2 regions of the Enterococcus sp. LJL120 genome follow, and region 1 is predicted to be linked to the other one. Evidence: predicted binding sites of a transcription regulator. Region 1 holds the regulator's gene; the other holds the start of a gene.
The links. Region 1 encodes HrcA, which represses chaperone genes, less so after heat shock. Its sites were predicted from a motif close to TTAGCACTCNNNNNNNNNGAGTGCTAA; they were not measured.

Region 1 (3,427 bases):
TAACAGGAACCGCTCAAAGACATCATTTCCCAAAAATAAGCCTTCCTCTGTTAGAGCCAGATAATCTTCTTGTTGCACTAATAAATTTTCTTGAATTAATTCTTCAATGACCAGTCCATAAACTGAATCTAATGACACTTGAAATTTTTCAGCAAAATGAGCAGGCGAAATGCCTTGGCGTTTTCGCAACCCTAAAAACATTTCTTCTTCCATCTGGTTATTGCGGCTCAATTTTTCTTCTTCACGAATCGGTAGCTGATTGTCTCGTAAAGGCGCTAAATAATGCTGAATTGGGCCATGATTTTTATAGCGGATATTGCCGAGATAACCACTAGCACCTGCCCCCAGACCGAAATAATGTTCGTTGTTCCAATAAACTAAGTTATGTTGGCTTTCCTTGCCGGGAATTGCAAAATTACTGACCTCGTATTGTTGCCGATTGCCAGTTGCCATCAGTTCAATGGTTTCAGCAAACATCTGGCTTTCAATATCTTGATCTGGTAATTCCAACCGACCTTGCCGCACCCAATTCATAAACATGGTTTTATTTTCTAAAATTAAAGAATACAACGAGTAATGGGGCAAATCCAATTCAATTGCCCGCTGTAAGGTATCACGAAAGCTTGCCAAGGTTTGTCCCGGCAGCGCATAAATCAAATCGATGCTAACATTTTCAAAATTTTCCTTTTCTAAAAAGGCCATCGTTTCATAGACATCGGCAGCGGTGTGTTTGCGACCAATTTTTTTCAGTAATTTATCATCAAAGGTTTGTACGCCCATTGATAAACGGTTTACTCCGTAATTTTTCATTACCTGTAATTTTTCTTGAGTTAAATCACCGGGATTAGCTTCAACGGTAAATTCATTTTGATCATTGAAGGGCAGCAGCTCCCTCACGCCGGCTAATAAGCGATCCAATTGTTTTGCAGAGAGGGAGGTAGGCGTTCCACCACCAATATAGAGAGTAGCCATTTCTTCAACTGGGAAACGCTCTTTCGTCAATTGAATTTCTTTTAGTAATGCTTCAATATATTCATCAACCGGCTGACCTTCTAGAAAAACTTTATTAAAGTCACAGTAATAGCAAATATGCTCGCAAAAAGGAATGTGTAAATAGGCTGAGACCGGTTGTAAAATTTTTTTTGTTTCCATCGTTTGGACTCCTCGTGGTTCAATTTCTTTGTAAATAGTACCATACTTTATTTAGACTTAATATAGAAGAAACTTTTCCAATGATTGAAATTATCTGAAAAAAAGCAATTAGCACTCGGATAAAACAAGTGCTAATTTTTGCATCGTTTTCCTTGACTTCTCTGGAGAATATGGTATATTAATACTTGTGTTAGCACTTGATAGTTAAGAGTGCTAAAACAAATGATGAAGGTGATTGAGATGTTAACAGACAGACAAAAAAATATCTTACGGCTCATCATTCAGAATTATACCGAAACTGGATTACCCGTCGGCTCGAAAAAGTTGATGGAGGAGGGCATCTCAGCCAGTTCTGCAACAATTCGCAATGATATGAAGGCGTTGGAGGAGCATGGGTTATTACAAAAGACCCATTCATCTTCAGGAAGAATTCCTTCCTTAGCCGGTTATCGTTATTATGTGGATTATTTGTTGGAACCGACTCAAATTGCCAACAATGATGTCTTGAAAATTCGTCAATCCTTTAAAAAGGAATTTCACGAAATTAATGAAATCATTGAAGGCTCTGCTGAGGTTCTAGCCCAATTGACCAGCTACACGGCATTTTCTTTAGGTCCTGAAGTTAAGGAAAGGAAATTGACCGGTTTTCGGATTGTCCCTTTAAATGATCGCCAAGTCATTGCTTTGATTGTGACGGACAAAGGCAATGTCGAAAACCAAATTTTCAAAATTCCTGAAGGAGTTACCGGTGAGGATTTAGAAAAAATTGTTCGAATTATCAATGATAAATTAGTCGGCGAACCTTTGTTGACAGTTTACCATCGGTTGCGGACAGAAATTCCGATGATTCTTCACAAGTATTTCCAAACGACGGACGGATTGGTCAGTTTATTTAATAGTATGCTAGGCCAAGCCTTTGAAGAAAAAGTTTACGTGAGCGGTCGAATGAATTTGTTAGATTTTAATCCTAGTCAAGATTTGACAGAATTTAAATCAGCCTATTCATTTATGAAGGATTCGGATGAATTGAGTCAGCTCTTTGTACCAGCAGAGGGTGGGATTTCAATAAAAATTGGTTCTGAAATCGGGAATAATTTATTAGACAATCTAAGTCTGATTCAAGCGACCTATGATATTCAAGGTCACGGTCGGGGCATGATTGCATTATTAGGACCGACGAGCATGCCTTATTCGAAAATGTTCGGCTTAGTGGATGTGTTCCGCCAAGAACTTGCCGATCGTTTGGAGGATTACTACCGGGAATTAGACGGTTAACCAATGAATAGAAGGGAAGTTTATACGATGGCAGAAAAAGACGAAGAATTAAAAGAGCAACCTGAAAATCTTGAAGAAGCGGATGCCAATCAAGAATTAGTCGAAGAAGTCGAAGTTTTAACAGAGCTGGAAAAATTAAATGCTGATTTTTCTGATATGGAGGATAAGTTTTTAAGAGCTCGGGCGGAAATCGCCAATATCACCAACCGCAATCGCAGTGAAAGAGAAACGATGCAAAAATATCGTTCCCAAGACTTAGCAAAAAAAGTCTTGCCATCTCTAGATAATTTGGAGCGGGCTTTGGCAATTGAAGTGGATGATGAACAGGGTGCCAGTTTGAAAAAAGGCATTATGATGGTTTTGGAAAGTTTGCAAGTTGCTTTGAAGGAAGAAGGCATCGAAGAAATTTCTGCAATGGGAGAAACCTTTGATCCTAATTTACATCAAGCTGTCCAAACGATTCCAGCCAATGATGACGCTCCAAGCGAAACGGTTGTTGAAGTTTTGCAAAAGGGCTATAAATTACATGACCGCGTGTTAAGACCAGCGATGGTTATTGTGGCTCAATAAAAAAGCTATTCTAAAAATAAAAGATAAAAAAGTTACAGTGAGGAGAAATTAATTATGAGTAAAATTATCGGTATTGACTTAGGTACAACAAACTCAGCAGTTGCAGTTCTTGAAGGCGGCGAAGCAAAAATTATCGCCAACCCAGAAGGCAACCGCACAACACCATCTGTTGTTTCATTTAAAAATGGTGAAATTCAAGTAGGTGAAGTAGCAAAACGTCAAGCAGTGACTAATCCCAACACAATTGCTTCTATCAAACGTCATATGGGTGAAGCTGGCTACAAAGTCGAAGCAGAAGGCAAATCTTATACACCACAAGAAATTTCAGCAATGATTTTACAATATATCAAAGGTTTTGCTGAAGATTACTTAGGGGAAAAAGTTGAAAAAGCTGTTATTACTGTTCCTGCATACTTCAACGATGCCCAAC
Region 2 (3,427 bases), on a different contig from region 1:
CTAAACCGTGGGCAAACTTAATGGTGCTGTCGACACAGTACTGGGTTTGAGCGCCTACAATCTCTAAGTTCTTGATTGCCAATTCTTGCAATAGCTCCTGTAAATTCGTTTGATAAAAACTATTGGCGTGGGTTTTACCGACATAATAATCTTCCGGCAGATTTTTCAATTGAGGAACTAGCTGCCAAGATTGGCTGCCCTTCATCAGTTCTTCGTCTTCATGCTGGATAAAAATGATCGGCAGCTGTTGCCTTCTGTAATCAGCAATTCGCTGATTGACTTTTGTTAAAAGCCCCTCAAGGCCAAATAATTCATTTTGGCCGTAACAGACACCGTTTTGTAAATCAATGACTAATAAAGCTCGTTGACTAGACATGGCAGACTCCTTTTAAGTAAGATTTTGCAGCAGAATTTGGGCAAATAAAACGAGGGCATTCATTCCCGCATGGGCAATAATCGGCGTCCAAATGCTGCCGGTTTTTTTATAAAGGAAGCAAAAGAACATCCCTAAAACAAAATAAACAGCTAAATGGCCATCGCCGTGGGCAAAGGCAAAGATAATCGAACTAATGACCGCTCCCACCCAAAAATTAGTGAAGCGAAAGGGGAAGCTGGCAATAATACCGGGAATCGCCCGGCGAAAAACAAATTCCTCCATAATCGGTCCGCCAACTGCTGTAGCTAATAAGAAGATGGGGGCACTTTTTATTAAGGTCACTAAATTTTGCGTATTTTCTGAAACGGTCAGCTCTCCGGAGATGGATGACTCAATAAAATTTACAATAACCTGCAAAATTAGCGCTCCCCAGATACTTAAAAAACCAATAGCGACTAGCAGCACCCAATGCATCGGTTTTTTTTCAAAGTCTAGAGGCGCACCTTTTTTTCTTTGATAGAGGTAGAGGGCAATTAAAACGAAAGCCATCCCCAAGTAAACAGCCGTTAAAGCGTTAATTGGCTGATTCCCTGATTGGAAAATTCCTAACCAGTAAAAAGTGATGGATGACGTAAAAGCAAAAAACCACAATATAATGGTTAAAAGGCCATACTTGCGAATTGACATAGTGAAACTCCTTTTCGTTTGATTCCTGCAAACTTTTTTAATAAGAAGAATTATAGCATAGTCCCCGCAAAAAGTTGGCGCTTAAAAATTTTCTTAAAAAAACGAACGAAAAACTTGCAAAGTTTTAAAGAAATGAGTATCATATGAATTGTGAGTTAGCACTCGATAGTTAAGAGTGCTAAAAACTAATTTTTGATGGAGGGATTTATCGTGTTAAAACCTTTAGGCGATCGCGTCATTATTCAAGTCGCAAGTGAAGAAGAAAAAACTGTTGGAGGAATTGTTCTCGCTTCTGCAGCGAAGGAAAAACCTCAAACTGGATCAGTCATTGCTGTTGGTGAAGGCCGCTTATTAGACAATGGCGAAAAAGTTCCTACCTCTGTAAAAGTTGGCGATACTGTGATGTTCGAAAAGTATGCTGGCACAGAAGTGAAATTTGAAGGTACGGAATATTTGATTGTGTCTGGTAAAGACATCATCGCAATTGTTGAATAAAAAAACAGATTGAACTAAAAAATTTATGAGGTGAAATTAATCATGGCTAAAGAAATTAAATTTGCTGAAGATGCTCGTGCTGCAATGCTCCGCGGAGTAGATAAATTAGCAGATACAGTAAAAGTAACATTAGGACCAAAAGGACGGAACGTTGTCTTAGAAAAATCTTACGGTTCTCCTTTAATTACCAATGATGGTGTGACCATTGCTAAAGAAATCGAATTAGAAGACCATTTTGAAAATATGGGAGCTAAATTAGTTTCCGAAGTTGCTTCAAAAACCAACGATATCGCTGGTGACGGTACCACAACAGCAACTTTGTTAACGCAAGCTATCGTTCACGAAGGCTTGAAAAATGTCACAGCTGGTGCGAACCCTCTAGGTATTCGCCGTGGGATTGAATTAGCAACTAAAGCTGCTGTTGAAGAATTACACAGCATTTCTTCTATCGTTGATTCAAAAGAAGCGATTGCTCAAGTTGGTTCTGTTTCTTCTGGCTCAGAACAAGTCGGCCAATACATTGCTGACGCTATGGAAAAAGTTGGCAACGACGGTGTTATCACCATTGAAGAATCTAAAGGGATTGAAACTGAATTAGATGTCGTAGAAGGTATGCAATTTGACCGCGGCTACTTATCACAATACATGGTAACTGACAATGATAAAATGGAAGCTGTTTTAGACAATCCTTACATTTTAATCACGGATAAAAAAATCTCTAACATCCAAGATATCTTGCCATTGTTAGAACAAATTTTACAACAATCTAAACCATTATTAATCATTGCTGATGATGTGGATGGCGAAGCTTTACCTACTTTGGTATTGAATAAAATCCGCGGAACCTTTAATGTTGTCGCTGTCAAAGCTCCAGGCTTTGGTGATCGCCGCAAAGCAATGTTAGAAGACATTGCTGTATTAACTGGCGGTACTGTGATCACTGAAGATTTAGGTTTAGAATTAAAAGATGCTACTATCGAAAATCTTGGTGTTGCCAGCAAAGTGGTTGTTGATAAAGACAACACTACTGTTGTTGAAGGCGGCGGCGAAAAAGCAGCGATTGATGCTCGTGTGCAATTAATTAAAAATCAAATTGCCGATACAACTTCTGATTTCGATCGGGAAAAATTACAAGAACGCTTGGCAAAATTAGCCGGCGGTGTGGCAGTTATCAAAGTGGGTGCGCCAACTGAAACTGAATTAAAAGAATTGAAATTACGCATTGAAGATGCTTTGAATGCTACGCGGGCAGCAGTTGAAGAAGGTATGGTTTCCGGTGGGGGAACTGCTTTAGTCAACGTGATTGATAAAGTAGCGGCTGTAGCTGCTGAAGGCGACGAAGCAACTGGTGTTAAAATTGTCTTGCGGGCATTAGAAGAACCAGTTCGTCAAATCGCTGAAAATGCTGGTTATGAAGGCTCAGTGATTATCGACAAACTAAAAAGCGCTGAATTAGGCGTTGGTTTCAACGCTGCGACTGGCGAATGGGTAAACATGCTAGACGCAGGGATTGTTGACCCAACTAAAGTAACTCGTTCAGCCTTACAAAATGCTGCATCTGTTGCTGCATTATTGTTAACTACTGAAGCAGTTGTTGCTGATAAACCAGAACCCGCTGCTCCTGCGGCTCCAGCAATGGATCCGTCAATGGGCATGGGAGGAATGATGTAATTTAATTATTACATCATGACTTTATTAAAAAAATAGACCTGTTCATCTCTTTCATGAGTTTTCTCTGAAGGGATGGACAGGTTTTTTATTTTTATTTGAAAAATAGCTCATCACTCGGTTGTTAAAGGATTCTGTTGGAAAGTAAAATCTTCAGTTACGGGAATAATTGAGTACATGGAGTGTGACAGTAGAGACTTG

Region 2: groES (co-chaperone GroES) is a predicted target of HrcA. The motif match lies at 1,219-1,245, and genes of this name have one in related genera.

What each region holds. Positions count from the first base shown of each region.
Region 1 is NZ_JBTXLV010000004.1:257,209-260,635, reverse strand. Features, by position in the region: gene hemW (radical SAM family heme chaperone HemW) at 1-1,152, opposite strand, end outside; gene hrcA (heat-inducible transcriptional repressor HrcA) at 1,393-2,427, shown strand; gene grpE (nucleotide exchange factor GrpE) at 2,455-2,997, shown strand; gene dnaK (molecular chaperone DnaK) at 3,052-3,427, shown strand, end outside.
Region 2 is NZ_JBTXLV010000003.1:226,918-230,344, forward strand. Features, by position in the region: gene ACYSNU_RS06345 (cysteine hydrolase family protein) at 1-376, opposite strand, end outside; gene ACYSNU_RS06350 (lysostaphin resistance A-like protein) at 389-1,063, opposite strand; gene groES (co-chaperone GroES) at 1,274-1,558, shown strand; gene groL (chaperonin GroEL) at 1,601-3,229, shown strand.